2 regions of the Pseudomonas sp. 8_5_2 genome follow, and region 2 is predicted to be linked to the other one. Evidence: predicted binding sites of a transcription regulator. Region 2 holds the regulator's gene; the other holds the start of a gene.
The links. Region 2 encodes FliA, which starts transcription of late flagellar genes. Its sites were predicted from a motif close to CTAAAGTTTNNNNNNNNNNNGCCGNTAA; they were not measured.
Positions count from the first base shown of each region.

Region 1 (15,560 bases), 2.1 Mb from region 2:
CCCGGTGGCGCAGCTGTTCAGCCGCTTCGACGTGGAGCCGCTGGCCTCGGCCTCGGTGGCCCAGGTGCATGCCGCACGCCTGAAAACCGGCGAAGAGGTGGTGGTAAAGGTGGTGCGCCCAGGCCTGAAGCCGGTAATCGCCCAGGACCTCGCCTGGCTGTTCCTGATCGCCAAGGCCGCCGAACGCGCCTCGGCCGACGCCCGCCGTCTGCACCCGGTGGAAATCGTCGGCGACTACGAAAAGACCATCTACGACGAGCTCGACCTGCTGCGCGAGGCGGCCAACGCCAGCCAGCTGCGGCGCAACTTCGAAGGCTCCGAGCTGATGTACGTGCCCCAAGTGTACTGGGACCTGTGCCGGCCCAAGGTGCTGGTCATGGAGCGCATCTACGGCGTACCGGTGACCGACATGGCGACCCTGGCCGACCAGCGCACCGACATGAAGCTGCTGGCCGAACGCGGCGTGGAGGTGTTCTTCACCCAGGTGTTCCGCGACAGTTTCTTCCATGCCGACATGCACCCCGGCAACATCTTCGTCAGCACGGTCAAACCCTGGAGCCCGCAGTACATCGCCATCGACTGCGGCATCGTCGGCAGCCTCACCTCGGAAGACCAGGACTACCTGGCGCGCAACCTGATTGCCTTCTTCAAGCGTGACTATCGCCGCGTTGCCCAGCTGCACATCGACTCGGGCTGGGTACCGGCGCACACCAAGGTCAACGAGTTCGAGGCAGCGATCCGCACTGTCTGCGAGCCGATCTTCGAAAAACCGTTAAAGGATATTTCCTTCGGCCAGGTGCTGATGCGCCTGTTCCAGACCGCGCGGCGCTTCAATATGGAAGTGCAGCCGCAGCTGGTGCTGCTGCAGAAGACCCTGCTCAACATCGAAGGCCTGGGCCGCCAGCTGTACCCCGACCTGGACCTGTGGAGTACCGCCAAGCCATTTCTCGAGCGCTGGATGCGCGAGCGCATGAGCCCCAAGGCCGTGCTGGGCAATGTCTATAGCCAGGCCGAACAGCTGCCGCATCTGGCGGGCATGGCCCGCGACCTGCTTGAGCGCCTGTCGCAACCGCACCTGCAAGACCCGCAGATGCCGGAACGGCGCCGCCAGGGCGACCGCCGGGCGCTGCGCCTGCTCGGCGCCGGCCTGCTGGGCGGGGGTGCGGTACTGGCTGCCGGCGCCGCCGAAGCCGCCAGCCTGGCCGCCCCGGCTGCCTGGCCGGCCTGGCTGATGCTGGCTGCGGGCCTTTACCTGATTGTGCGCCAATAGCCAGCCGCGCCTGCGGCTGGCACACTAGCGCAAAGGGCCCGGCACAGGAGCGGGCCCGTTTTGGAGTCGACGATGAAAGACTGGCTGGACGAGATCAAGTGGAACAGCGACGGCCTGGTACCGGCTATCGCCCAGGACCACAAGACCGGACGCGTGCTGATGATGGCCTGGATGAACCGCGAATCGCTGGCCCTGACCGCCGCCGAGCAACGCGCCATCTACTGGTCACGGTCGCGTGGCAAGCTGTGGCGCAAAGGCGAAGAATCGGGCCATGTGCAGAAACTGCACGAAATGCGCCTGGACTGCGACGCCGACGTGATCATCCTGATGGTCGAGCAACTGGGCCATATCGCCTGCCATACCGGCCGTGAAAGCTGCTTCTACCGGGTTTTCGAAAACGGCCAGTGGAACACCGTCGACCCGGTCCTGAAGGACCCGGATGCCATCTACAGCGCAGGACACTGACATGAGCGACACCCTCGACCGCCTGGCCGAAGTGCTTGAAGAACGCAAGCAAGCGGCCCCTGACAGCTCCTACGTGGCCAGCCTGTACCACAAGGGCCTGAACAAGATTCTGGAAAAACTCGGCGAAGAGTCGATCGAGACGATCATTGCCGCCAAGGATGCCGCCGTCAGCAAGGATTACAGCGATGTCATCTATGAAACCGCCGACCTGTGGTTTCATAGCCTGGTGATGCTCAGCGCACTGGGCCAGCATCCGCAAGCCGTGCTCGATGAACTGGACCGCCGCTTTGGCTTGTCCGGTCATGATGAGAAGGCCGCACGAACGCCTTCTGCCTGATGTATTTTCGGGGCGTGCTGCGCGCCCCTGTGGGAGCGGGTTCACCCGCGAAGCTTGCAACGCGATATATGGCACCGGCTGCGCCGGTGTTCGCGGGTGAACCCGCTCCCACAAGGTTTGCAATGCAGCCCGGATAGGGCCAACACACAATATTCAGGAGTACGAAATGGGTATTTTTGACTGGAAACACTGGATCGTCCTGCTGGTCGTCGTGGTCCTGGTGTTCGGCACCAAGAAGCTGAAGAACTTCGGCAGTGACCTGGGCGAATCGATCAAGGGCTTCCGCAAGGCCATGAACGAAGAAGAGAACAAGCCGGCCGAGCAAACCCCGCCGCCCGCCCAGCCTGTGCCTCCGGTGCAGAACACTGCGCAACAGGCCCAAGGGCACACCATCGATGGCCAGGCCCAACCGGTCCAAGAGCCGCAGCGGAAAGACTGACCATGTTCGGCATCAGTTTCACCGAGCTGCTGCTCGTCGGCCTGGTCGCCCTGCTGGTGCTCGGCCCCGAGCGCCTGCCGGGTGCCGCGCGCACGGCAGGGCTGTGGATCGGCCGACTCAAGCGCAGCTTCAACAGCATCAAGATGGAAGTCGAGCGCGAAATCGGCGCCGACGACATACGCCGCCAGCTGCACAACGAGCATATCCTGCAGATGGAAGAGGAAGCCAAGCGCATTCTCAACCCGATGGCCACACCTGCGCAGCCGCCCGTGACCACCGCCACCGTGCAACCCCCTGCCGGGCTCGAAGCCAGGTCGGTCGAAGCACCTGCGGCACCGGTAGCCCCTTCTGAACCGCCTGAAACGCCGCGAGCCCCATGAGCGAGAATCCGGAACACGACCAGCCAATGCCGCTGGTTTCGCACCTGACCGAACTGCGCACCCGCCTGCTGCGCTGCGTCGCGGTCATTTTCCTGATCTTTGCCGGGCTGTTCTCATTCGCCCAGCAGATCTACACCCTGGTCTCCGCGCCACTGCGTGATCACCTGCCGGCCAATGCAACGATGATCGCCACCGACGTGGCCTCGCCGTTCCTGACGCCGTTCAAGCTGACCATGATCGTGTCGCTGTTCCTGGCCATCCCGTTCATCCTCCAGCAAATCTGGGGGTTTATCGCACCTGGGCTGTACCGCCACGAAAAACGCATCGCCATACCGTTGCTGGTGTCGAGCATCCTGCTGTTCTACGCCGGCATGGCGTTCGCTTATTTCTTCGTATTCCCGCTGATGTTCAAGTTCTTCGCCGCCGCCACTCCGGCCGGTGTGTCGATGATGACCGACATCGCCAACTACCTCGACTTCGTGATGACGCTGTTCTTCGCCTTTGGCGTAGCCTTCGAAATCCCGGTGGCGGTGGTACTGCTGGTGTGGATCGGCGTGGTCGACGTGAAGTACCTGAAGAAAATCCGCCCGTACGTGATCATCGGCTGCTTCGTAGTCGGCATGGTTCTTACCCCGCCGGACATCTTCTCCCAGACCCTGCTGGCCGTGCCCATGTGGCTGCTGTTCGAGGTAGGCCTGCTGTGCGGCAGCCTGATTCGCAAGCGCAGTACCCACGACGAAACCGCCGATGACCATAACGATCAGCCGCCTGCGACCCAATCGTGAACCTGTTGCTCCTTGAAGAGGCCGACTTCGTTTCGGCCGACCGTGTCGTTCTCGCTGATCGGCGCTTCACCCACATGCAGGAAATCCATCGCGTGGCGGTGGGCGACAACCTGCGCGTGGGCCGTATCAACGGCCTGATGGGCAAGGCTACCGTGCTGCGCCTGGACAAGCACGAAGCCGAACTTGAAGTCGCCTTCGACCAGCAGCCGCCAACCAAACTGCCGCTGACCCTGGTGCTGGCTGTGCCACGGCCGAAAATGCTGCGGCGGCTGTTCCAGACCGTGGCGACCCTGGGCGTGCCGCGGCTGATCCTGCTGAACAGCTACAAGGTCGAGAAAAGCTTCTGGCAAACGCCCTTCCTGCAGCCGGAAAGCATCCGCGACAACCTTATCCTCGGCCTCGAGCAGGCGCGCGATACCGTGCTGCCTGAGGTGATCATCGAAAAGCGCTTCAAGCCCTTCGTCGAAGACCGTCTGCCGGCCATCGCCGCCGGTACTCTCGGCCTGGTAGGCCACCCCGGCCCCTACCCCGCCTGCCCGCGCGCCGTGGAACAAGCCGTGACCCTGGCCATCGGCCCCGAGGGTGGCTGGATCCCCTACGAAGTCGACCTGCTGGGCAAGGCCGGCTTGGCGCCAGTGCAGTTGGGTGATCGCATCTTGCGCGTCGAGACTGCAGTAACTGCGCTGCTTTCGCGTATTTTCTGACGTAAACGCCACTTTTTCGCCCATCAAGTTTCCCTCCCCCAGGCCGATGGCCTTGGCAACACAACAACTATTTGTGCTGCCAAGGCGCCGGGGAGTCGTACATGTATCAAGGGTTAGCCCAATCGTTGGGCAATGTGAGCGTCAATCGCAAACTGGGGCTGGGCTTCGGCTTGGTGCTGCTGCTGACCCTGGCCATCACCGTGACCGGCTGGCTGGGCATGGACAGCATCATCGATCGTGGCGACAAGCTGGGCAATATCTCGGTGATTCACCAGTACACCCAGGACTTGCGCATTGCCCGGCAACACTACGAACGCAACCGCGACAACGTGGCCGTGGCAGAGCTGGAGAAGGCCCTGAACGACCTGGAGCGGCAGATCCAGCTGATGCTAGGGCAGATCGACCAACCTGAGGATCAGCAACGCCTTCAGCAGCAGCTGGCAGCCGTACGCGAATATCGGCAAGCGTACGCCGACCTCAGCCGGTCCGCTGCCGACCCGGACGCCACGGAGCAGGCATTGCGGCGCATGGCCGACCAGGGCACGGTCTTGCTGAAAGCCAGCCAGGCGATGACTGCCTCGCAAACCGTCGTGCGCGATGAAGGTGCCGCGCGGGCCAAGAGCCTGCTCGCCATGGCTACGGTGCTGGCGCTGGCGTTGGGCCTGCTGGCAGCCTGGGCCATCACCCGGCAGATCATCATCCCGCTGCGCCAGACCTTGCGCGCCGCCGAACGCGTGGCCAATGGCGACCTGACCGAGAACCAGCTGCAGGTGCAGCGACGCGATGAACTGGGCCAGTTGCAAGCCAGCATGCAGCGCATGACCCAGGGCCTGCGCGAACTGATCGGCGGCATCGGCGATGGCGTCACCCAGATTGCCAGTGCGGCCGAACAGCTGTCGGCTGTCACCGAGCAGACCAGCGCGGGGGTCAACAACCAGAAGGTCGAGACCGATCAGGTAGCGACCGCCATGAACCAGATGACTGCCACCGTGCATGAAGTGGCACGCAATGCGGAACAGGCCTCGGAGGCCGCCCTGATGGCCGACCAGCAGGCCCGTGAAGGCGACCGGGTAGTCGGCGAGGCGGTCGCGCAGATCGAGCGCCTGGCCGGCGAAGTGGTCAACTCAAGCGAGGCGATGAACCAGCTCAAGGCCGAAAGCGACAAGATCGGCAGTGTGCTCGACGTGATCAAGTCGGTAGCGCAGCAGACCAACCTGCTTGCCCTCAACGCGGCCATCGAAGCCGCCCGCGCCGGCGAGGCTGGCCGTGGCTTTGCCGTGGTAGCCGACGAAGTGCGCAGCCTGGCCCAGCGTACCCAGCAGTCGACCGAAGAGATTGAAGAGCTGATCGCCGGCCTGCAAAGCGGCACCCAACGGGTGGCCAGCGTAATGGACAACAGCCGCCAGCTGACCGACAGCAGCGTCGAGCTGACCCGCCGTGCCGGCAGCTCGCTGGAGACGATCACCCGTACCGTATCGTCGATCCAGGCGATGAACCAGCAGATTGCCACGGCGGCGGAGGAACAGACGGCGGTAGCCGAGGAGATCAACCGCAGCGTCATGAATGTGCGGGATATCTCCGACCAGACCTCGGCGGCCAGTGAAGAGACGGCCAGTTCGAGTGTGGAGCTGGCGCGGCTAGGCACCCATTTACAGGGGTTGGTGGGGCGGTTCAGGCTCTGATCCAGCGGGACCACACGTTCCTGTAGGAGCGGCCTTGTGTCGCGATGGGGCGCATAGCGGCCCCAAGATTTCAGCTTCGCAGCCTTTATTGCCGGGGCCGCTTTGCGGCCCGTTCGCGACGCAAGGCCGCTCCTACAGCGGTCACGCCGCAAGGTAATTCTTCCTACAGTTGCAAGTGCCATTTCCTACCTGATTATCAGGTCAAGTCCTACAACTCCGCTGCCGATTGGCAAAGGTGTGATGCCAGCAATGCGCCTGCATCCCCTCTCTCAATCGCTCGGAGACTTCCCATGCTCGGCTACCTCAACCGCAAGCTCGGCAACATCAGCGTCGCTGCCAAGCTGGCCCTAGGCTTTGCCGTGGTCCTGCTGCTTACCCTGGCCACCACGATCAGCGGCTGGCGCGCGCTGGATGACGCCATTGTTCGCTCGCAGCAACTCAGCGAAATCGGCCTGATCAACGACCTGACCAAGGACCTGCGCGCGGAACGCATCACCTACCGCGTGCTCGACGACGACGCCAGCAAATCGCGGATGGGCAGTATCCTCGACCAGCTCGACAACATGCTGACCACGCTGCAACAACGCAGCAGCGTCGATGAATCGCGGCAAATGCTGACTGAAAAGCTGGCCCTGCTGCAGCGCCTGCGCGACGACTTCAGCGAACTGCAACGCAGTGTCGCCAACCGAATTGCCTTGCGCGAGGCCATGCAGGTGCAGGAGCAAAAGCTCAATGCCGTCATCGACGAACTGCAGACCCAGGCCTTGCTCAAGATGCCTGCCGACAGCCAGCAAAGTGGCGTGCTAGGCCTGATGGACACGCTCACCCGGCATGTCGACGGCGCCAATCAGCAGAGCCTGGTACCGGCCTATACCTTCACCCCCGTCGAAGACTTTGCCAAGGTCGGCGACAACGCCTTGAACGCCGCCGACAGTAGCCTTGGGCAACTGCTCAGGGGCTTGGCGCCGCTGGGCTTGCCACGCGCACTCAGTGAACAGCCGGGGGTCGAACTGGCCAAGTATCGCGCCATCCTGGACCAGTATCGTCGCGCTGCCGTGCGCGTCGAGCAGCTGCAAAACAACATGGAAAATATGGGCAACGAACTGCGCGCGGTCAGCCTGGAGCTGGGCAAACGCAAGGTCGCACAACGCGACAGCGAAGCCGTGGCTGCCCGCTCACTGCTGACCACCGTGGCGCTGCTGGCGCTGGCGGTTGGGGTGCTGGCCGCCTGGCTGATCACCTTGCAGATAACCCAGCCCTTGCGCCAGACGCTGGCCGTAGCCGCACGCATTGCCAAGGGCGACCTGACCCAGGTCGACACGGTGCAACGCCGCGACGAGATGGGCCAGTTGCAGAGCAGCATGCGCGAGATGACCTTGAGCCTGCGCGCGCTTATCGGTGGTATCGACTAGGGTGTCGGCCAGCTGTCCCAGGCCGCCACGCAGCTGGCGGCCAGCAGCGAAGACACCAAGCTGCGCATCAACCAGCAGCGCGAGGAAACCGACCAAGTGGCCACCGCCATGAACCAGATGAGCGCCACCGTGCAGGAAGTGGCGCAGAACGCCGAGCAAGCCTCGCTGGCCGCCACCAACGCTGACCAGCAGGCGCAGGTGGGTGACCAGGTGGTCGCCGAAGCCATCGGCCGCATCGAGCAACTGGCCGGGCAGATGGACCATTGCCTGGCCGCCATGCAGCACCTGGCGGGCGAGAGCCAGCGCATTGGCAGCATCCTCGATGTGATCAAGTCGGTGTCCGAGCAGACCAACCTGCTGGCCCTGAACGCGGCGATCGAAGCAGCGCGGGCGGGGGAAGCCGGGCGCGGGTTTGCCGTGGTGGCCGATGAGGTGCGCGGGTTGGCCCAGCGAACTTCGACCGCGACAGAGGAAATCGGCCAATTGATCGACAGCCTGCACAACGGTACCGACGAAGTGACCCGGCTACTGGACAGCAGCAAGAGCCTGACCGAGCAGAGCGTGGAGCTGAGCCGCAGGGCAGGCGATGCGCTGAGCCAGATCACCGACACGGTGTCGAACATCCAGGGCATGAACCAGCAGATCGCCACGGCCAGCGAAGAGCAGAGCGTGGTGGCCGAGCAGATCAACCGCAGTGTGCTGAACGTGCGGGATGTGTCTGATCAGACCAGTGCGGCCAGTGAGCAGACGGCGGCGTCGAGTGGCGAGCTGGAGCAGTTGGGGCGGGAGTTGCGGGGGATGGTAGGGCGTTTCAACATCTGAGATTGCCGGAGCTGCTCGCAGCCCAATCGCTGGCAAGCCAGCTCCCACAGGGAATGCACAATTCTCAATACTGCGGTGTGCCTGCAACAGCAACCATGTAGCTCAGTTCCCAGAGGCCGGCGCGATCCCTCTGGGGGCTGGCTTGCCGGCGAAAGGGGCGCAAAGCGCCCCCGGCCATTACAGCACCTGGCGCAGGAACGCCTGCGCACGCGGGTCTTTCGGTGCGGCAAAGAACTCCGCCGGCGGCGAATCTTCCAGCAGCTTGCCGTGGTCGAAGAACAGCACCCGGTCGGCCACTTCGCGGGCAAAGCCCATTTCGTGGGTGACGCAGACCATGGTCATGCCTTCCTGGGCCAGGGTCTTCATCACGTCCAGCACTTCGCCGACCATTTCCGGGTCCAGCGCCGAGGTCGGCTCGTCGAACAGCATCACCTTCGGGTCCATGGCCAGGGCACGGGCAATGGCTACGCGCTGCTGCTGGCCGCCGGACAGGCGCGAAGGGTATTCATTGGCCTTCTGGGCAATACCTACCTTCTCCAGCAACGCTCGGGCCTTGGCTTCGCGCTCGGCCTTGTTGCGCTTGCGCACCACCTTCTGTGCCAGGCACAGGTTTTCCAGCACGGTCATGTGCGGGAACAGGTTGAAGTGCTGGAACACCATGCCGACTTCGCGGCGGTAGGCGTTGATGTCGGTTTTCGGGTCGGCCAGCTGCAAGCCGTCGATGGCCACGTGGCCTTCGTCGAAGTGCTCCAGGCCGTTGAGGCAGCGCAGGAAGGTCGACTTGCCTGAACCCGACGGGCCCAGCACCACCACCACTTCGGCCTTGGCCACGCGGGTGGTGACGTTGTCTACCGCACGCACCACCTGGCCGCGGGTATCGAAGATCTTTACCAGGTCACGAACTTCAATCACTTTGCGCAAGCCTCCGCTCAAGCCGGCTGGCAATGTGCGACAGCGGCAGGTTGATCAGCAGGTACAGGCCTGCCACGCAGAACCAGATCTCGAAGGTCGAGAACGAGGTGGTGATGGCCTCGCGGCCGCTCTTGGTCAGCTCGGTGATGGCGATCACCGACACCAGCGACGTGTCCTTGACCAGGCTGATGAACTGCCCAGCCAGCGGTGGCAGCACGCGCTTGAACGCCTGCGGCAGGATCACGTGGCGCATCGACTGGCTGGTGTTCAGCCCCAGCGAGCGGGCTGCTTCGTTCTGGCCCTTGGCGATCGACTGCACGCCGGCACGGACGATTTCCGCCACGTAGGCGCCGGTGAACAGCGCCAGCGCCGCTACCCCGGCGAACTCGCGGGACAGATTGAGCACGGTGCCGATAAAGAAGTAGAAGATGAAGATCTGCACCAGCAGCGGCGTGCCGCGCACCAGCTCGACATAGACGGTGGACAGGTCACGCAGGGTCGGGTTGTTCGACAACCGGCACAACCCGGCGAACAGGCCGATCAGCAGGCCCAGCGCGCCGGACACTACCGAAATCCACAGCGTGGTCCACAGGCCCCAGGCCAGCGGGCCCGCGGCCCAATGCCGGGTTACGCCGATCGCGTCGCCTTCGGCAACATCGTCGCCGCGGCTCAGTTGCAGGCTGTCCTTGGCCACCTCAAGCACTTGCTCGGCGCCGCTGTCGTCCTTCAGCGTGACACGGGCGTTATCGCCGGAGATGACGATTTCCTGCACGGTACCGTAACCGGCGGCGCGCTGCGTATCCTCGGCCTTGTAGGCGAAATACTGGGGTACGCGGTTCCAGCGCCACTCGTAGGAAATCATCGAGGTAGCCATGTACAGGCTGATCGCCAGGCCCACCAGGACCAGGGCGGTCAGCCCATGCCAAGGCCACTGGGCTTTCTTGTGTTTGATCACGTGGGGTACTTCCGTAAATGCGAACGCGCAGGGTTTGCCTGCGCGTCGGGGTCATAAAGCCGGCTTGTGGCCTGGGCTTTATTCCATTTCCTTTAGCCAGTCCTTGTTCTTGAACCACTTGTCGTGGATACGATCGTAGGTCCCGTCATGCTTGATCTGGTGCAGGAAGTTGTTGATGAAGTTGATGCTGTCGTAGTCGCCTTTCTTCAGGCCGAAGGCCAGCGGCTCGTAGGTGAAGGGTTCTTCGAGGAACAGCAGCTTGCCGGCCCCGGCCTTCTCCACTGCCACAACGTTGTACGGGGCGTCATAGACAAAGGCGTCAGCCTTGCCGTTGACCACATCCATCACCGCCTCTTGCTCGTTGTCGTAGCCATGGTACTGGGCCTTGCCGATCAGCTTCTTGGAAACCATCTCGCCGGTGGTGCCGAGCTTGGAGGTGAGGCGGTACTTCTCGTTGTTCAGGTCCTTGTACGACTTGATCTCGCCGGCCAGTTCCTTGCGGATCAGCAGGGTCTGGCCAACCACGATGAAGGGCTCGCTGAAGTTCAGGCGCAGGTTGCGTTCCTGGGTCAGGGTCATGCCGCTGCCGATCATGTCGAACTTGTCAGTCAGCAGGGCCGGGATGATGCCGTCATAGGCGGTGGAAACGGCCTCGAACTTCACGCCCATGGACTTGGCCATGGCCTTGAGGATATCGACCTCGAAGCCGATGATCTCGCCACGCTTGTTGGTCATCTGGAACGGCATGTAGGTCGGGTCCATGCCCACCCGCAAGGTGCCGCGCTTGACCGCGTCATCGATGGCGCCCGCCTGGGCTGCCGTGACTGCGACCAGGGCGGTAACACCGACCAGCAGCCGCGAAAGGTATTTCTTGATCATCACCAAGTCCCCTAGCAAGAAAAGTAGCGAATCTTATTGTTGGCACGGCCGTACTGGCCGATGTGGCATATCGGGGAGGGATGCTAACGCATGGCGGCCCGGGGACCTAGAGTTGGGGGGGACTTTGTTGGCCAAAATAGGGGGGGGCCCTAAAAGCTTCGCGGGTGAACCCGCTCCCACAAGGTACTGAACAGCCCCTGCGGGAGCGGGTTCACCCGCGAATAGGCCCTGTCAGGCGCCGACGAGTGCCGGCTGGCCTTCATTCTCCGGGTGCAACGGCAACAGCGGCGAATGCGGGTCGTTCTTGATAGAAGCACGCCACACATCGATCCACGCCGCATTATGCTCGGCCCATACTTGCTCATGCAAGCGGGTCAGTGCCACCGGGTCGCTGAGCAGGGCCAGGCGGGTATTGAGGTCCAGCCCTTTCGGCCCGACCTCCATTGCCTTGGCCACGCGCTCGGCACGCAGTGCCTCGATCGGCGCCGCCTGGCCGTGCCGGGCAGTGGCCATGGCGCAGGCCAGGGCGTTCTGCCGTGGGTCGACCACCGCCCGCACGAAGCCGTCATGCAGGGCATGCCAGCGGTTCTCGTGGGTGTACTGGTCAGTGGCCAGCAGCTCTTGCGGGGTGGCGTATTCCTCGGGGATGAGGAACAGCTTCTCGTCCTTGGCCGCCAGGCCCAGGCGGGTGCGGCTGGAAATCACCGAAACCGGGATCGACAGCACCAGCGAACCGACGATCGGCGCCAGCCACCACAGGAAGCTCGGGTTCAGCCAGGCCACCAGCGATGCCCAGGCAATGCCCAGCAGGGTCTGCGGGCCATGGCGGCGCACGGCTTCGCTCCACGGCGTGGAGTCGTCGTCACGCTGGGGCGAGTTCCAGGTCGCAGCCCAGCCGAGGAACGCGGCCAGCACGAAGCGGGTGTGGAAGATCATGCGCACCGGTGCCAGCAGCATGGAGAACAGCATCTCCATCAGCATCGACAGGGTGACCTTGATCCGCCCACCAAACTCGGTGGCGCCCTTGGCCCAGATCAGGATGACGCTGAGCAGCTTGGGCAGGAAGAGCAGCACGATGGTGGTGGAGAACAGCGCCACGGCCTTTTCCGGGTGCCACTGCGGCCACAGCGGGTACAGCTGGTACGGTTCGATGAAATACTGCGGTTCCATCAGGGTGTTGGTCGCCAGCAGCGCCGTCGACAGCACCAGGAACAGGAACCACAGCGGCGCCGACAGGTACGACATCACCCCGGTCAGGAACACCGCGCGATGCACCGGGTGCATGCCCTTGACCAGGAACAGGCGGAAGTTCATCAGGTTGCCGTGGCACCAGCGGCGGTCACGCTTGAGCTCGTCCAGCAGGTTGGGCGGCAGCTCTTCGTAACTGCCTGGCAGGTCGTAGGCGATCCACACTCCCCAGCCGGCACGGCGCATCAGCGCAGCTTCGACGAAGTCGTGGGAAAGAATTGCCCCGGCAAACGCGCCCTTGCCCGGCAACGGCGCCAGCGCGCAGTGCTCGATGAAGGGTTTCATGCGGATGATCGCGTTGTGGCCCCAGTAGTGCGATTCGCCCAGCTGCCAGAAGTGCAGGCCGGCGGTGAACAGCGGGCCGTACACGCGGGTGGCAAACTGCTGCATGCGCGCATACAGGGTGTCCATGCCCGAGGCTCTCGGGCCGGTCTGGATGATGCCGGCGTCCGGGTTGGCCTCCATCAGGCGCACCAGGCTGCTCAGGCACTCGCCGCTCATGACGCTGTCGGCGTCGAGCACGACCATGTACTTGTAATCGCCACCCCAGCGACGGCAGAAGTCGTCGAGGTTGCCACTCTTGCGCTTCACCCGGCGCCGGCGGCGACGGTAGAAGATGCGGCCGAAGCCCTTGGTCTCGCGGCACACGTCCAGCCAGGCTTGTTGCTCGGCCACGGCGATGTCGGTGTCATTGGTGTCGCTGAGCACGAAGAAGTCAAAACGGTCGAGGTTGCCGCTGGCGGCTACCGATTCGAACGTTGCACGCAGGCCGGCGAACACGCGCGGCACGTCTTCGTTGCAGATCGGCATCACCAGCGCGGTACGCGCCTCGGGTGCAATCGGCTCATTGCCAGCACTGCTGCCCGAAATCTTGTACTTGTCGCGCCCGGTGAGCAGCTCGAGGAAGCCCATCAGCGCGGTCCAGAAGCCCGCCGACACCCAGCAGAAGAGGATGCCGAAGAGAATCAGGATGGATGTCTGCAGGGCATACGGCCACACCTGCACCACCGTGTCCCACAGCGACTGGCTGAGGATTTCGTCGAGGTCGACGAACGACCAGCCCTGGTACGGCAGGATGCCCTTCATGTACCAGCCAGCGATGATGGTCTGGCCGATCATCAGGGTCAGCAGGATGTAACGGCGGATCGAACCGACCGTACGCCAGCGTGCCGGCGGCAGCTCGCGCTTGGGCGGCTGCGGCGCATTCGGGCGACCGGTCATGCGCCGCCACATGCGGATCAGCACGTTGGTCCGCCAAGGCTCTGGCACGACCTTGGTGCGGTTGATCGGCGGGGCGATCTTCAGGCACAGGCGGCCGCTGCCATCGACGCCGAGCATTTCGGCGTCTTCCAGTTCGGCGGCACTGCCAACGGTCAGGCGTGAGCCGACCGAGGCCTGCACCGCCTCGGCGGAATCGGCGGCCGGGTTGGCCGCCAGGCGTTGGTGCAGCTCACTGAACGAGGTGCAGCTGGCAAGTTCCGCCCGTTGCTCGTCGCTCAATGGTAGGTGGGCCAGGTACTCGCCAAGCGGTACCGGCCTTGCGCTTGAGTTACTCATCGGCAGGCAACTGATAGCTCCAGGTCTCGGTCAGCACCTTCTCGGTGGTGGCCGGGGCCCCGTTGGTGGGCGCCGCATCGGCGGCAGGTTGGTCAGCCTTGGCAGGTTGCTCGGCCTTGACCGCTTTTTCGGCCTTGGCATGCTTGGCTGCGGCCTTGTCCTGCTTGGTGTCCTGGGAAGGCTTGGCGGGCTCGACCGGTACGTCGCGCACCAGCGAGGCACGCATTTCGGTCGACTTGTTGGCTTCCTTGACCTTCAAGCGCAGGGTCAGGCGCCAGCCCTTGGTCTCAGGGTTATAGCGCAGATTGTTCTCGACCACCTCGGCGTTGTCGCCCACGCTGATCAGGCTGCGCACTGCGGTGTCTTCCGGCAGGGCGGCCAGGGCCGGGCCTGCGAAATCGACCAGGAAGGCCACGCTGCCGTCTGGCTGACGGATCAGGTTGGACTGCTTGACGTCGCCGGTGGAGCGCAGGGTCTGCTTGACCGAGCCCAGTTCAGCCGCCTGGAACTTCGCTTCATCAATGGTGAAGTGCAGGCGGTAGGCGTACTCGAACGGCTTGCCTGGCTCAGGCAGTTTTTCCGGGCTCCAGAAGGCAACGATATTGTCGTTGGTTTCGTCCGCAGTCGGGATCTCTACCAGATCGACGGTGCCTTTGCCCCAGTCACCCTTTGGCTCGATCCAGGCGCTTGGACGCTTCTGGTAGTTGTCGTCGAGGTCTTCATAGTCGCTGAAGGCGCGCTGACGCTGCATCAGGCCGAAACCGCGCGGGTTTTCAACGCTGAAGTTGCTCACCGCCAGGTGTTTCGGGTTGTTCAGCGGACGCCACAGCCACTCGCCGTTGTCGGCATGAATCGACAGGCCTTCGGAATCGTGCAGGGCCGGACGATAGTTGAGGACCTTGGATGGCTGGTTGGGGCCGAACAGGTACATGCTGGTCAACGGCGCAATGCCCAGGCGGCTGACCTGGTCACGCAGGAACACGCGGGACTGCACGTCGACCACAGTGTCGTTGCCCGGGCGCAGGGTCAGCTTGTAGGCGCCGGTAGAACGCGGCGAGTCCAGCAGGGCGTAGATCACCAGGTGCTTGTCGGCCGGTTTGGGCTTCTCGACCCAGAACTCGGTAAAGCGCGGGAATTCTTCGCCCGACGGCAGTGCGGTGTCGATGGCCAGGCCACGCGCCGACAAACCGTAGACATGGCCCTTGCCGACCACGCGGAAATAGCTGGCGCCAAGCAGGGTCATGATCTCGTCCTGCTTGTCGGCCTTGTTGATCGGGTAAAGCACGCGGAAACCGGCGTAACCCAGGTTCTTGGTGGTTTCCGGGTCGTGCGGCACGTCACCGAACTCGAAACGGCTCGGGTCGTACTTGATTTCCTCGACCGTGGTGGCCGTGACCTCGTTGATTTTCACCGGGGTGTCGAAGTGCATGCCCTGGTGATAGAACGACAGCTTGAATGGGGTCTTGTCCTTGGCCCACTCGGCCTTTTCCTGCAGGAAATGAATTTTCTGGTAATCCGCGAACTTCATGTCGCGGAATACTGCCGGCAGGTTGCTTTTTGGTGCGTCGTACTTCTGGCCGGCCAGATCCTTTGCCTTGGCTGCAACATCGTCAAGATTGAATGCCCACAGCTGGCCCGCGCTCATCAGGCCGACCAGAGCCACGCTGGCCATCAGGGCCTTGCGCAGGCGGATGCCGGGGATTCTTGATGCTT
Region 1 is NZ_CM181238.1:5,503,005-5,518,564, forward strand. It holds gene ubiB (ubiquinone biosynthesis regulatory protein kinase UbiB) at 1-1,270, shown strand, start outside; gene hisI (phosphoribosyl-AMP cyclohydrolase) at 1,343-1,735, shown strand; gene AC5O5R_RS25185 (phosphoribosyl-ATP diphosphatase) at 1,737-2,072, shown strand; gene AC5O5R_RS25190 (twin-arginine translocase TatA/TatE family subunit) at 2,239-2,511, shown strand; gene tatB (Sec-independent protein translocase protein TatB) at 2,514-2,891, shown strand; gene tatC (twin-arginine translocase subunit TatC) at 2,888-3,676, shown strand; gene AC5O5R_RS25205 (16S rRNA (uracil(1498)-N(3))-methyltransferase) at 3,673-4,380, shown strand; gene AC5O5R_RS25210 (methyl-accepting chemotaxis protein) at 4,482-6,062, shown strand; gene AC5O5R_RS25215 (methyl-accepting chemotaxis protein) at 6,353-7,474, shown strand; gene AC5O5R_RS25220 (methyl-accepting chemotaxis protein) at 7,592-8,296, shown strand; gene AC5O5R_RS25225 (amino acid ABC transporter ATP-binding protein) at 8,474-9,208, opposite strand; gene AC5O5R_RS25230 (amino acid ABC transporter permease) at 9,201-10,163, opposite strand; gene AC5O5R_RS25235 (transporter substrate-binding domain-containing protein) at 10,242-11,039, opposite strand; gene mdoH (glucans biosynthesis glucosyltransferase MdoH) at 11,274-13,847, opposite strand; gene AC5O5R_RS25245 (glucan biosynthesis protein G) at 13,840-15,560, opposite strand, start outside.
Region 1: a site for FliA is predicted at 6,124-6,151, ahead of AC5O5R_RS25215 (methyl-accepting chemotaxis protein). Genes of this name have one in related genera too.

Region 2 (14,195 bases):
GCGCAGGTTGATGATGCCCAGCACATAGCTAGGCGCGCCCGGCACCGGAGCGATTTCGGTGTAGCGCAGCACTTCCTGCACCTGCATCACGTTGATGCCGTAGGACTCGTTGTCCAGACGGAAGGTAACCCACTGCAGAATCGGATCTTCGGAACCTTGTGCGGACGACTTTTTCATTCCCCTACCCTCAAAATCCGCCATTGGCGGTGTGTTCGCTGTCATTGCTGTTTGGCATGCATCTGCTTGACCGCGCCGCTGGCGATCAGCTCGGCCAGTGCGGCGACGTCGAGCAGGGCACACATGTGTTCAATCACCGTGCCGGCCAGCCATGGCCGCTGGCCGCGCTGGCTGCGCCACTTGATCTCGGACGGGTCCAGGCGCAGCGAACGGCTGACCTGGTGCACGGCCAGCCCCCATTCGTAGCCCTGCACGGAAATCACGTATTGCAGGCCCTGGCGAAAGTCATCGCGATAGCGGTCAGGCATCACCCAACGGGCCGTGTCCAGCACCTTCAGGTTGCCGGCCTGGCAGGTCAGGATGCCGAGGAACCAGTCGGGCTGGCCGAACAGCGGCGTCAGCTCCTGGCCCGCCAGGTTGTAGATCGAGCCCAGGCACACCAGAGGCACCGCCAGGGTCAGACCGGCAACGTCGAACAGCAGGCATTCGAACGGCTCGGCCGCCCACGCCGGGCGACCGTCTTCACTGGGTGGCGGCGCAGGCAGGTCGGGGGCCGGCAAATGCACATCGACCAACGGTACCGCGGGCTGCGGGGCTTGCTCTTCGACCAGCACCGGTATGGCGGCCTCGGCCACCACCTGCTGCTCGACCACGGTCACCACCGGCGGTTCAACCGGTATCACGCTGGGCAACACCGCCAGCCGGGGCTCGGCGAAAGGTCGCAGCGCAGGGCTGATGTCGGCTTCGGCTGGCGCTTGCCTTGCCGGCTGGCGGGCATCACGCGCCTGCTCCTCGCGCACCGCTGCGGCGAATTCTTGCGCCGCTGCCGGTAGCTCGATCAGGTCGTCAGCTTCGGTGGCCTCCTGCAGCAACCCGTCAAGGTACGATTGCAGGGCCACCTGTGGCCGGGTGCTGGTGTGCCGAGTCTGGGTCATCAAGCCACCTGCGCTGCAGTCTTGTAAGTGAGCAGGTGCTTTAGCAGCGCCCGATAGGCAATCAGGCCGCGGCTCTTGCCGTCGAACTGCGAGGGCGTGACACCCTTGCGGCTGGCATCGCGCAGCCGCGTGTCGACCGGGATGTAGCCCTGCCACACCTGCTGGCCGTAGGTATCGCGCAACAGCTTGAGCGTGCCCAGCGAGGCCTGGGTACGGCGGTCGAACAGGGTGGGCACGATCTGGTAAGGCAGTGCCTGCTTGCGCGAGCGGTTGACCATCGCCAGCGTACCGACCATGCGCTCAAGCCCCTTGACCGCCAGAAACTCGGTTTGCACCGGGATCACCAGCTGCTGGCTGGCCGCCAGCGCGTTCACCATCAGCACGCCGAGCAATGGCGGGCTGTCGATCAGGGCGTAGTCGAAATCCTGCCACAGCTGCGCCAGACTCTTGGCGATCACCAGCCCCAGGCCATTCTGCCCCGGCGACTGGCGCTCCAGCACCGCCAGCGCGGTGCTCGACGGCAACAACGAAATGCGCTCGTCGCTGGTGGGCAGCAGCAGTTGCCCAGGCAAGCCTTCGGGCACCCCGCCCTTGTGCAGGAACAGGTCGTAGCAGCTGTGCTCCAGGGCATCCGGGTTGTGCCCGAAATAGCTGGTCATCGAGCCGTGCGGGTCGAGGTCGACGACGACCACGCGCTTGCCGGCCTCGGCCAGCAGGCCGGCCAGGGCAATGGTAGTGGTGGTCTTGCCGACGCCACCTTTTTGATTGGCTACTGCCCAGACTCTCATCAAGCAAACTCTATCTATTGATTTGGCAGGGACACTGCCTTGCTCAAAATTTGAAAGCTCGCGCAATCACTGTGGGAGCGGGTTTATCGAAGCGTCGAACCGCCGCGAACACCGGCAAAGCCGGTGCCATATACCGAGTCGCGATCTTCGCGGGTGAACCCGCTCCCACAGGGATCGCCGTCAATGTCATGAACTCGTTAACAGTGACAGAGATTTGACGACTTATTGCCCCGCCACCGTTGCTGGCGTTGCCGGTGCACTTTGTGTGCCAGCCCGGCGCAATGCAGCGTCCGGTTTAGCGTTGGCACTGCCCGAGCCGGTCAGGCTCCGGCGCACTTCGAGGTTGCGCGAAATCACCAGCACCACCCGCCGGTTGCGCGCACGGCCGTCGGCGGTGTCGTTGCCGGCCACCGGCTGATACTCGCCGTAGCCCACCGAGGCCATGCGCGCCGGGTTGACCCCTTCCATGGCCAGCAGGCGCACGATGCTCGCCGCCCGCGCCGACGACAGCTCCCAGTTGGTCGGGTACTGCGCCGTGCGAATCGGCAGGTTGTCGGTAAAGCCCTCGACGTGCACCGGGTTGGCGAACGGCTTGAGAATGTTGGCCACCTTCTCGATGATGGCAAAGGCCTTGTCGCTGGGCATGGCATCGCCACTGCCGAACAGCAGCGACGAATTGAGCTCGATCTCGATCCACAGCTCGTTACCACGCACGGTCATCTGGTTGCTGTTGATCAGATCGCCAAAGGCATCGCGCACGTCATCGCTGATGGTTTTCAGCGGGTCGACATTGGTCGCGCCCAAGGCAGCCTCGGTCTGCTCGCTCTCTTTGACCAACGGCTCGGCCGGGCGCACGCTCAACGGCTGCTCATCACCGATAGGGATCGGCTTCATGCTGCGTTCCGGGTCGTTGAACACCCCGAGCAAGGCCTGGGAAATGACCTTGTACTTGCCCTCGTTGATCGAGGAAATCGAGTACATCACCACAAAAAAAGCGAACAGCAAGGTAATGAAGTCGGCGTACGACACCAGCCAGCGTTCGTGGTTTTCGTGTTCCTCGGTATGGCGACGGCGACGCATGGGTTACTCCATGAAGCCTTGCAGCTTCAGCTCGATCGAGCGCGGGTTTTCACCCTCGGCAATCGACAGCAGGCCTTCGAGCAGCATCTCGCGGTAGCGCGACTGGCGCATGACGAGGGCCTTCAGCTTGCTGGCGATCGGCAGCAGTATCAGGTTGGCGCTGGCCACCCCGTAGATGGTGGCGACGAAGGCCACGGCAATACCATTGCCCAGTTGCGCCGGGTCGGCCAGGTTGCCCATCACGTGGATCAGGCCCATCACCGCACCAATGATGCCGATGGTCGGCGCGTAGCCGCCCATGCTCTCGAATACCTTGGCAGCCTGGATGTCACGGCTTTCCTGGGTCAGGAAATCGACTTCGAGAATGCTGCGGATGGCTTCCGGTTCGGCGCCGTCCACCAGCAACTGCAGGCCCTTGCGTGCATAAGGGTCGGGCTCGCTGTCGGCCACCCCCTCCAGGCCCAGCAGGCCTTCCTTGCGTGCGGTCAGGCTCCAGTTCACCACGCGGTCGATCCCGCCCGCCAGGTCGACCCGTGGCGGGAACAGGATCCAGCGCAGGATCTGCAAGGCACGCTTGAACGACGACAGCGGCGACTGCAGCAGCGCCGCCGCCAGGGTACCGCCCAGCACGATCAGCGCCGCCGGGCCGTTAACAAGGGCACCGGCATGGCCGCCTTCGAGAAAGTTGCCACCGACAATGGCGACAAAGGCGAGGATCAGGCCGATCAGGCTGAGGACGTCCATCAGACGCACGCCTCCACCAGGTGCTTGCCGATTTCGTCCAGGCTGTACACGGCGTCAGCCAGGTTGGCCTTGACGATGGCCATGGGCATGCCATAGATCACGCAGCTGGCTTCATCCTGGGCCCACACCGTGCTGCCGCCCTGTTTCAGCAGGCGCGCACCTTCGCGGCCATCGGCGCCCATGCCGGTGAGCACCACCGACAGCACCTTGTCGCCATACGACTTGGCCGCCGAGCCGAAGGTAATGTCCACGCACGGCTTGTAGTTCAGGCGCTCGTCGCCGGGCAGGATCTTCACCGTGCCACGGCCGTCGATCATCATCTGCTTGCCCCCCGGGGCCAGCAGCGCCAGGCCGGGGCGCAGCATGTCGCCGTCCTCGGCTTCCTTGACACTGATGCGGCACAGTTTGTCGAGGCGTTCGGCAAAGGCTTTGGTGAACGCGGCCGGCATGTGCTGGATGAGCACGATCGGTGCCGGGAAGCTGGCCGGCAGCTGGGTCAGCACCCGCTGCAGGGCAACCGGGCCACCGGTGGAGGTGCCGATGGCGACCAGCTTGTAGGGCTTGCGCTTGGCGGCTGGCGAATGCGTAGGCGCAGCGGCCGGTGCACGGGCAGGCACGGGAGTACGCGCTGGTGCAGGGCTGGTGAAACCGCTGGCAGGTGCAGGGCTGCTGGAAGGCGCCGGTGCAGGTGCGGCCAACGGCACGTGGCTGGCGTAGCTGCCAAAACGGCGGTTGCTGCGGGAAATGGTGTGCACCTTCTCGCACAGCATCTGCTTGACCTTGTCGGGGTTGCGCGAGATGTCCTCGAAGTTCTTCGGCAGGTAATCAACCGCACCGGCATCCAGCGCATCGAGGGTGACCCGGGCGCCTTCATGGGTCAGCGAGGAGAACATCAGCACCGGCGTCGGGCAGCGCTGCATGATGTGCCGCACCGCGGTGATGCCGTCCATCATGGGCATTTCGTAGTCCATGGTGATGACATCGGGTTTCAGCGCCAGCGCCTGGTCGATTGCTTCCTTGCCGTTGGTCGCGGTACCCACTACCTGGATCGTCGGATCCGACGAGAGGATTTCCGAGACGCGGCGGCGGAAGAAACCGGAATCATCCACCACCAGGACCTTGACTGCCATAAACACTCCATTAGGCGGCGCAACCCGCCAGGGTGCGCCACCGAAATCAAATACGCCGCGCGGCGTAACGCTTGAGCATGCTCGGGACGTCGAGAATCAACGCAATGCGCCCGTCACCGGTAATGGTGGCCCCGGACATCCCCGGGGTCCCCTGCAGCATCTTGCCCAGCGGCTTGATTACCACTTCTTCCTGGCCAACCAGTTGATCGACGACAAAACCGATGCGCTGGGTGCCCACCGACAGGATCACCACATGGCCCTCGCGCTGCTCTTCGTGCACCTGGCCCTGCACCAGCCAGCGCTTGAGGTAGAACAGCGGCAGTGCCTTGTCGCGCACGATCACCACTTCCTGGCCGTCGACCACGTTGGTGCGCGACAGGTCGAGGTGGAAGATTTCGTTGACGTTGACCAGCGGGAAGGCGAACGCCTGGTTGCCCAGCATCACCATCAGGGTCGGCATGATCGCCAAGGTCAGCGGCACCTTGATGACGATCTTCGAGCCCTGACCCTTGGCCGAGTAGATGTTGATCGAGCCGTTGAGCTGGGAAATCTTGGTCTTCACCACGTCCATGCCCACGCCACGCCCCGACACGTCGGAAATCTCGGTCTTGGTCGAGAAGCCCGGGGCGAAGATCAGGTTGTAGCAGTCCGACTCGCTCAGGCGCTCGGCGGCGTCCTTGTCCATCAGGCCCTTTTCAACGGCCTTGGCGCGCAGGATGTTCGGGTCCATGCCCTTGCCGTCGTCCGAGATCGACAGCAGGATGTGGTCGCCTTCCTGTTCGGCCGACAGCACCACGCGGCCCGTGCGCGCCTTGCCGGAGGCATCACGCTCATCGGGCATCTCGATGCCATGGTCGACGGCGTTGCGCACCAGGTGCACCAACGGGTCGGCCAGGGCCTCGACCAGGTTCTTGTCGAGGTCGGTCTCTTCGCCGACAAGCTCCAGGTTGATTTCTTTTTTCAGCTGGCGAGCCAGGTCGCGGACCAGGCGCGGGAAGCGGCCGAAGACTTTCTTGATCGGCTGCATGCGGGTTTTCATCACCGCGGTCTGCAGGTCGGCGGTAACCACGTCGAGGTTGGACACGGCCTTGGACATGGCCTCGTCACCGCTGTTCAGGCCCAGGCGCACCAGGCGGTTACGCACCAGCACCAGTTCGCCGACCATGTTCATGATCTCGTCCAGGCGCGCGGTGTCCACCCGCACGGTGGTTTCCGCTTCGCTGACCGCGTGCTTGTCGGCGGCCGGGGCCGGCGCGCGAGGGGCAGCAGCAGGTTTGCTGGCAGGCGCAGGCGCCGCAGCTGGCGCCTGCGCCCTGGCCGCAGCCGGTGCTTCGACCGCAGCAACGTCGCCGCCGAACTTGCCCTTGCCGTGCAACTGGTCGAGCAGGGCTTCGAATTCGTGTTCGCTGATTTCGTCGCTGGCGGCGCTGGCCGTAGCGGTCTGTTCAGCGGCGGCAGGCGACGGCGCCTTGGCACCCGGCAACGCATCGACCTGGAACGTACCCTTGCCATGCAACTGGTCGAGCAGCGATTCGAACTCGGCGTCGCTGATCTCGTCGCTGACCGCTTCAGCGCTGACGGCAGCCGGCGGCGCCACAACCTCAGCGCTGAACTGGCCTTTGCCGTGCAACTGGTCGAGCAACGACTCGAACTCGGCGTCGGTGATTTCGTCGCCGGCCGCACTGACGGGCTCACCCTGCATCTGCTCGTCGGCAGCAGCTTGTGCCTTGACCGCATCGAGCGAATCGAGCAGCTGCTCGAACTCGCTGTCGGTGATGTCCTGTTGCGCGTCATCGGCCGCAGCAGCCAGCGGCGCCTCGGCGGCGGGCTGGAGTGCAGCAACGGCTGCCGCAGGCGCTTCGGCGCTGCCAGGTTCGGCCAGGCGCGACAATGCCGCCAGCAGCTCAGGGGTGGCCGGAGTCACTTCGGCGCGCTCGCGCACCTGGCCAAACATGCTGTTGACCGTATCCAGTGCTTCAAGCACTACGTCCATCAGTTCCGCGTCGACCCGGCGCTCACCTTTGCGCAGCACGTCGAACACGTTCTCGGCGATATGGCAGCACTCCACCAGCTCGTTCAGCTGAAGGAAGCCGGCGCCCCCTTTTACAGTGTGGAAACCGCGAAAGATCGCATTGAGCAGGTCGGCATCGTCGGGCCGGCTTTCCAGCTCGACCAGTTGCTCGGACAGTTGCTCAAGAATTTCGCCGGCTTCTACCAGGAAATCCTGGAGGATTTCTTCATCGGCGCCGAAGCTCATCAAACGTGCTCCTTAAAAACCCAGGCTGGACAGCAAATCATCGACATCGTCCTGACCGGACACAACGTCTTCACGCTTATCGGCATGAATCTGCGGACCTTCACCCCGAGTCGGATGTTTTTCTCGATCTTTTTCTGCACGCAATTGATCGTGGTCATGCTGAATGCCCGCAAACCGGTCGACCTGGCTGGCCATCAGCACCAGCTTGAGCAGGTTGCTTTCCACTTCGGTCACCAACGTGGTGACACGCTTGATCACCTGACCGGTCAGGTCCTGGTAGTCCTGCGCCAGCAGAATGTCGTTGAGGTGGCCAGCTACCTTGCGGTTGCCTTCAGCGCTGTGCGTCAGGAAACTGTCGACGCGCTTGACCAGGTCACGGAACTCTGGCGCAGCCACTTCGCGGCGCATGAAGCGCTGCCAGTCGGTGCTCAGCGCCTTGGCCTCGCTGGCCAGGTCGTTGAGCACCGGAGTGCTTTCCTCGACCAGGTCCATGGTGCGGTTGGCCGCGCCCTCGGTGAGCTTGACCACATACGACAGGCGCTCGGTGGCGTCGGTAATCTGCGACACCTCCTCGGCTTGCGGCATGGTCGGGTCGATCTGGAAACTGACGATGGCACTGTGCAGCTCGCGGGTCAGCTTGCCGACTTCCTGATACAGGCCGCGGTCGCGGGTCTGGTTCAGCTCGTGAATCAGCTGCACCGCCTCGCCAAAACGGCCTCGCTCCAGGCTTTCGACCAGCTCCTGGGCATGCTTCTTGAGGGTCGATTCGAACTCGCCCAACGACGTTTGTGATGATTCCATGGCGCGCCCCCTGGCGTGACTCAGCCGTTGACGCGTTCGAAGATCTTCTCGATCTTTTCTTTGAGCACCTGAGCGGTGAACGGCTTGACCACGTAACCATTGACGCCGGCCTGGGCCGCTTCGATGATCTGGTCGCGCTTGGCTTCGGCGGTCACCATCAGTACCGGCATGGTTTTCAGCTTCTCGCTGGCACGCACCTTACGCAGCAGGTCGATGCCGGACATGCCAGGCATGTTCCAGTCGGTCACCAGAAAGTCGTAGTCACCGTTCTCCAGCATCGGCAGCGCCGTGGTGCCGTCGTCCGCTTCGTGCGTGTTGGTGAAACCCAGGTCGCGCATCAGGTTCTTGATGATCCGCCGCATCGTCGAAAAGTCGTCAACGATGAGGATTTTCATATCTTTGTTCAAGTAGACCTCCAAGCAGTCTCGAACGCGCTCGGCTGCGAGCGCGCATTCAATCAATCCGGTACAACGTAGAAAACGACTGCAACGACAACGGGCTCAACGCGCCCGCCATTCCCCAAGGCGGCTGCGCAGGCGCGCAGCACACTGGCTGTGCAACTGGCTGACCCGCGACTCGCTGACCCCAAGCACCTCACCGATTTCCTTGAGGTTCAGCTCTTCGTCGTAGTACAGCGCCAGCACCAGGCGCTCACGCTCCGGCAGGTTGGCGATGGCCTCGGTCAGGGCTACCTGGAAGCGCTCGTCCTCCAGGCCGCGGGCAGGTTCGACCTGGCCGCTGGCGCCATCCTCATGCAGCCCTTCGTGCTCGCCGTCCTGCAACAGGTCGTCAAAGCTGAACAGGCGGCTGCCCAGGGTATCGTTCAAGATCCCGTAGTAATCATCGAGACTCAATTGAAGTTCGGCAGCAACTTCATGATCTTTAGCGTCACGGCCAGTTCTGGCTTCGACTGCGCGCATCGCGTCACTGACCATGCGGGTGTTGCGGTGCACCGAGCGCGGTGCCCAGTCGCCCTTGCGCACTTCGTCCAGCATCGCGCCGCGGATGCGGATACCGGCGTAGGTTTCAAAGCTGGCGCCCTTGCTGGCGTCGTACTTGTTGGCCACTTCCAGCAGGCCGATCATGCCGGCCTGGATCAGGTCCTCGACCTGCACGTTGGCCGGCAGCCGCGCCAGCAGGTGGTAGGCGATGCGCTTGACCAGCGGCGCGTAGCGTTCTATCAGCTCGTACTGGGCGTCTTTCGACGCCCGGCTGTACATCTTGAAGCCACTCGCGTTCATAGCACGGGTCCCGCGCTGGTGGGTTGCACCAGACGCTCGACGAAGAACTCCAGGTGGCCGCGCGGGTTGGCCGGCAGCGGCCAGCTGTCGACCTTCTGCGCAATCGCCTTGAAGGCCAGCGCGCACTTGGAGCGAGGGAAGGCTTCGTAGACTGCACGCTGCTTCTGCACCGCCTTGCGCACACACTCGTCGTACGGCACGGCGCCCACGTACTGCAGGGCAACGTCAAGGAAGCGGTCGGTGACCTTGGTCAGCTTGGCAAACAGGTTGCGCCCTTCCTGCGGGCTCTGCGCCATGTTGGCCAGCACGCGGAAACGGTTCATGCCGTAGTCGCGGTTCAGCAGTTTGATCAGGGCGTAGGCATCGGTGATCGAGGTCGGTTCGTCACACACCACCAGCAGCACTTCCTGCGCCGCGCGGACAAAGCTCACCACCGAGTCGCCAATGCCCGCAGCGGTGTCGATCACCAGCACGTCGAGGTTGTCGCCGACGTCGCTGAACGCCTGGATCAGCCCGGCATGCTGGGCCGGGGCCAGGTGCACCATGCTCTGCGTGCCCGAGGCCGCCGGCACGATGCGCACGCCGCCGGGGCCCTGCAGCATCACATCGCGCAGCTCGCAGCGCCCCTCGATGACATCGGCCAGGGTACGTTTGGGAGTCAGGCCCAGCAACACGTCGACATTGGCCAGGCCCAGGTCGGCGTCGAGCAGCATGACCCTGCGGCCAAGCTCGGCCAGCGCCAGGGACAAGTTCACTGAAACGTTAGTCTTGCCGACGCCACCTTTACCACCGGTCACGGCGATCACCTGTACAGGATGCATGCTACCCATGTCTGTTCTTTACCTTGTCTCGCTGGGACTCAGGCCACACGTAGGGCAATTCTGCGTACCCCTTGGTATAGCGACTTTGCACACGCTTCATGGTCAACCCGCTCGCCGTGGGTTGTGATAGAGATCAGCGAACATGTCGGCCATGGCCTCTTCACTGGGCTCGTCCTGCTGCTGCACATTGACTGCCCGGGTCACCAGCTGGTGCCCACGTGGCAAGTGCAGGTCGTCTGGAATGCGCGGGCCATCGGTGAGATAGGCCACGGGCAGTTCATGACTGATGGCAAGGCTCAGCACATCGCCAAGGCTTGCCGATTCATCGAGTTTGGTCAGGATGCAGCCGGCCAGGCCACAGCGCTTGTAGCTGTGATAGGCGGCGGTCAGCACCTGCTTCTGGCTGGTGGTGGCCAGTACCAGGTAATTCTTTGCGGCAATGCCACGCCCGGCCAAGGTTTCCAGTTGCATGCGCAGGGCCGGGTCGCTGGCCTGCAGGCCGGCGGTATCGATCAGCACCACGCGCTTGCGCAGCAGCGGCTCCAGCGCCGCAGCCAGCGACTGGCCCGGGTCGACGTAGGTCACCGGCACGTTGAGGATGCGACCCAGGGTCTTGAGCTGCTCCTGGGCACCGATGCGGAAGCTGTCCATACTCACCAGCGCCAGGTTCTGCGCGCCGTACTTGAGCACGTAGCGGGCGGCCAGCTTGGCCAGGGTGGTGGTCTTGCCCATGCCGGCCGGGCCGACCACGGCAATCACCCCGCCCTCTTCGATCGGCTCGATTTCGGGAATGTCGATCATCCGCGCCAGGTGCGCCAGCAGCATGCGCCAGGCCTGGCGTGGTTCTTCGATTTCGGCGGTCAGGTCCAGCAGCTCACGGGCGATCGGCCCGGACAGGCCGATGCGCTGCAGGCGGCGCCAGAGGTTGGCCTGCTGCGGCTTGCTGCCCTGCAACTGAGTCCAGGCCAGGGAGCCGAGCTGCACTTCCAGCAGCTCGCGCAGGCCCGACAGCTCGGAGCGCATGGCATCGAACAGGCGCGGGTCGACTGGTGCCGCGGCCGGGGCGGCAGCCGCCTCGGGGGTGTCAACGTGGGGCTCGACCAGCGGTTCGGCGGCCGTCAGCGACTGCCCGGCAAACAATTGGCGGTTGTTGTCGCTGCTGTCCTGGCGGTGGTCCAGCTCGGCCTGGGCAGTGGCGATGCGCGTGTGGGTTTTGCGCAGCTCTTCTTCCAGCTCGGCGTTGGGCACGCGCGGGGCCAGGGCGGACAGCTTGTAGTCCAGCGCGGCCGTCAGTTCGACACCACCGGCAATGCGGCGGTTGCCAATGATCGCGGCATCGGCGCCCAGCTCATCACGGACCAGTTTCATGGCCTGACGCATATCGGCGGCGAAAAATCGCTTAACTTGCATTATCCACTACCTCAGCCGTTAGGGCCCACGGTGGCAACGATGGTGACTTGCTTGTTGTCCGGTATTTCCTGATACGCCAGCACATGCAAATTCGGTACAGCCAGGCGACCGAAACGCGACAGCATGGCGCGGATCGGGCCGGCCACCAGCAGGATGGCCGGCTGGCCCTGCATTTCCTGGCGCTGAGCCGCCTCGATCAGCGAACGTTGCAGCTTCTCGGCCATGCTAGGTTCCAGAAGAACACCATCTTCCTGACCCTGCCCGGCCCTTTGCAGACTATTGAGCAAAATCTGTTCCAACCTTGGCTCCAGGGTAATCACTGGCAGCTCAGACTCAACGCCGACAATGCTTTGCACGATGGCGCGACACAATCCGACGCGCACCATCGCCACCAGCGCGGCGGTATCTTGACTCTTGCCGGCATTGTTCGCGATCGCTTCGGCAATGCTGCGGATATCGCGCACCGGTACCTGCTCCGACAGCAGGGCCTGCAGCACCTTCAGCAGGCCCGACAAGGAAATGACACCGGGCACCAGCTCTTCTGCAAGTTTAGGCGATGCCTTGGCCAGCACCTGCAGCAATTGCTGCACCTCTTCGTGGCCGATCAGCTCGTGGCAGTGCTTCTGCAGGATCTGGTTGAGGTGGGTAGCCACCACGGTACTGGCGTCAACCACGGTGTAGCCCAGCGACTGCGCCTGCGAGCGCTGGCCAACGTCGATCCACACCGCTTCCAGGCCGAATGCCGGGTCCCGCGCGGCAATACCGTTGAGCGTGCCGAATACCTGGCCCGGGTTGATGGCCAGTTCGCGGTCCGGGTAGATCTCGGCCTCGGCAAGGATCACCCCCATCAGGGTCAGGCGGTAGGCACTGGGCTGCAGGTCGAGGTTGTCGCGGATGTGCACCGTGGGCATCAGGAAGCCCAGGTCCTGGGACAGTTTCTTGCGCACCCCCTTGATCCGCGCCAGCAGCTGACCACCCTGGTTGCGGTCGACCAGCGGGATCAGCCGGTAACCGACCTCCAGGCCGATCATGTCGATCGGCGTGACATCGTCCCAGCCAAGCTCCTTGGTTTCCAGTGCACGTTGCGGCGAAGGCAGCAAGTCCTGCTGCTGCTGCGCCTCCTTGAGTGCCTGCAGCCTGGTCTTCTGCTGCTTCTTCCACACCAGGTAGGCGCCACCGCCCGCCAGCAGGCCAAGGCTGATGAAGGCGACGTGCGGCATGCCCGGCACCAGGCCCATGACGATCATCAGCCCGGCGGAAACCGCCAGTGCCTTGGGCGAATCGAACATCTGCCGGTTGATCAGCTTGCCCATGTCCTCGGAGCCGGAGGCACGGGTAACCATGATCGCGGCAGCGGTGGACAGCAGCAGTGAAGGCAATTGCGCCACCAAACCGTCACCAATGGTCAGCAGGGCGTACACCTTGCCAGCCTCCGTGAAACTCATGCCGTGCTGCATCATGCCGATCAATATGCCGCCGATCAGGTTGATGAACAGGATCAACAGGCCGGCGATGGCGTCCCCGCGGACGAACTTGCTGGCACCGTCCATCGAACCGTAGAACTCGGCCTCCTGGGCCACCTCGGCACGGCGGTGCTTGGCCTGGGCCTGGTCGATCAGGCCGGCGTTGAGGTCGGCGTCGATAGCCATCTGCTTGCCGGGCATGGCGTCGAGGGTGAAACGCGCGCTCACCTCCGAGATACGCCCGGCGCCCTTGGTGACCACCACGAAGTTGATAATCATGAGGATGGCGAACACCACCGCACCAACGACATAATTACCGCCGATCACCACCTCGCCAAAGGCCTGGATCACCTTGCCGGCGGCGCCATGGCCTTCCTGGCCGTGCAGCATCACCACTCGGGTGGAGGCCACGTTCAGGGCCAGGCGCAGCAGCGTGGCCACCAGCAAGATGGTGGGGAATGCGGCGAAATCGAGCGGCCGCAGGGCGTACACGCAGACCAGCAGGACAACGATCGACAGGGCGATGTTGAAGGTGAAGAACACGTCGAGCAGGAACGGCGGTATCGGCAACATCATCATTGCCAACATCACCAGCAGCAACAGCGGCACACCCAGGTTGCCCCGGCCAAGACCGGCCAGGTTGTTACGGGCGTTGCTGATTAACTGAGTGCGATCCACCGCGAGTCCTCTTGATGCAAAACTTTGACGCCCGAGGGGCGTCTGCGGCTGGCTTTGCAAGAAGCTGTCCAACTTTGCTCGGTGGGGGATTTATATTGCCTGTCCCGGCCCTGAGACAAGATCAACTGTCACGCCGCAAATCCGGCGGGATCGGCAGGTCGTCTTTCAACGGCTCCGGTCGCTTCCCTCTACCCGCCCGGTACTGGCGGATCTGGAACACATAGGCCAGCACCTGCGCCACCGCCAGGTACAACCCGGCGGGGATTTCCTGCTCGAGCTCGGTGGAGTAGTAGATCGCCCGCGCCAGCGCCGGCGACTCAAGAATCTGGATCTTGTGCTCGACAGCAATTTCGCGAATCTTCAAGGCCGTGAAATCAGCCCCCTTGGCCAGCAGCAACGGCGCCGCCCCACCCTTCTCCGGGTCATACTGCAACGCCACCGCATAATGCGTCGGGTTGGTGATGATCACATCGGCTTGCGGCACCGCGGCCATCATGCGCCGCTGCGACATCTCGCGCTGCAGCTGGCGAATGCGCTGCTTGACCTCGGGCTTGCCCTCGCTGTCCTTGTACTCGTCGCGCACTTCCTGCTTGGTCATCTTCATTTTCTTGTGCGTCTGGTACAGCTGGAACGGCACGTCCGCCGCCGCAATCAGCAACAGCCCGGTCGC
Region 2 is NZ_CM181238.1:1,679,669-1,693,863, reverse strand. It holds gene AC5O5R_RS07775 (chemotaxis protein CheW) at 1-177, opposite strand, end outside; gene AC5O5R_RS07770 (CheW domain-containing protein) at 219-1,112, opposite strand; gene AC5O5R_RS07765 (ParA family protein) at 1,112-1,900, opposite strand; gene motD (flagellar motor protein MotD) at 2,123-2,980, opposite strand; gene AC5O5R_RS07755 (flagellar motor protein) at 2,984-3,724, opposite strand; gene AC5O5R_RS07750 (protein-glutamate methylesterase/protein-glutamine glutaminase) at 3,724-4,854, opposite strand; gene AC5O5R_RS07745 (chemotaxis protein CheA) at 4,901-7,111, opposite strand; gene AC5O5R_RS07740 (protein phosphatase CheZ) at 7,124-7,912, opposite strand; gene AC5O5R_RS07735 (chemotaxis response regulator CheY) at 7,933-8,307, opposite strand; gene fliA (RNA polymerase sigma factor FliA) at 8,413-9,153, opposite strand; gene fleN (flagellar synthesis regulator FleN) at 9,150-9,983, opposite strand; gene flhF (flagellar biosynthesis GTPase FlhF) at 10,077-11,384, opposite strand; gene flhA (flagellar biosynthesis protein FlhA) at 11,396-13,525, opposite strand; gene flhB (flagellar biosynthesis protein FlhB) at 13,647-14,195, opposite strand, start outside.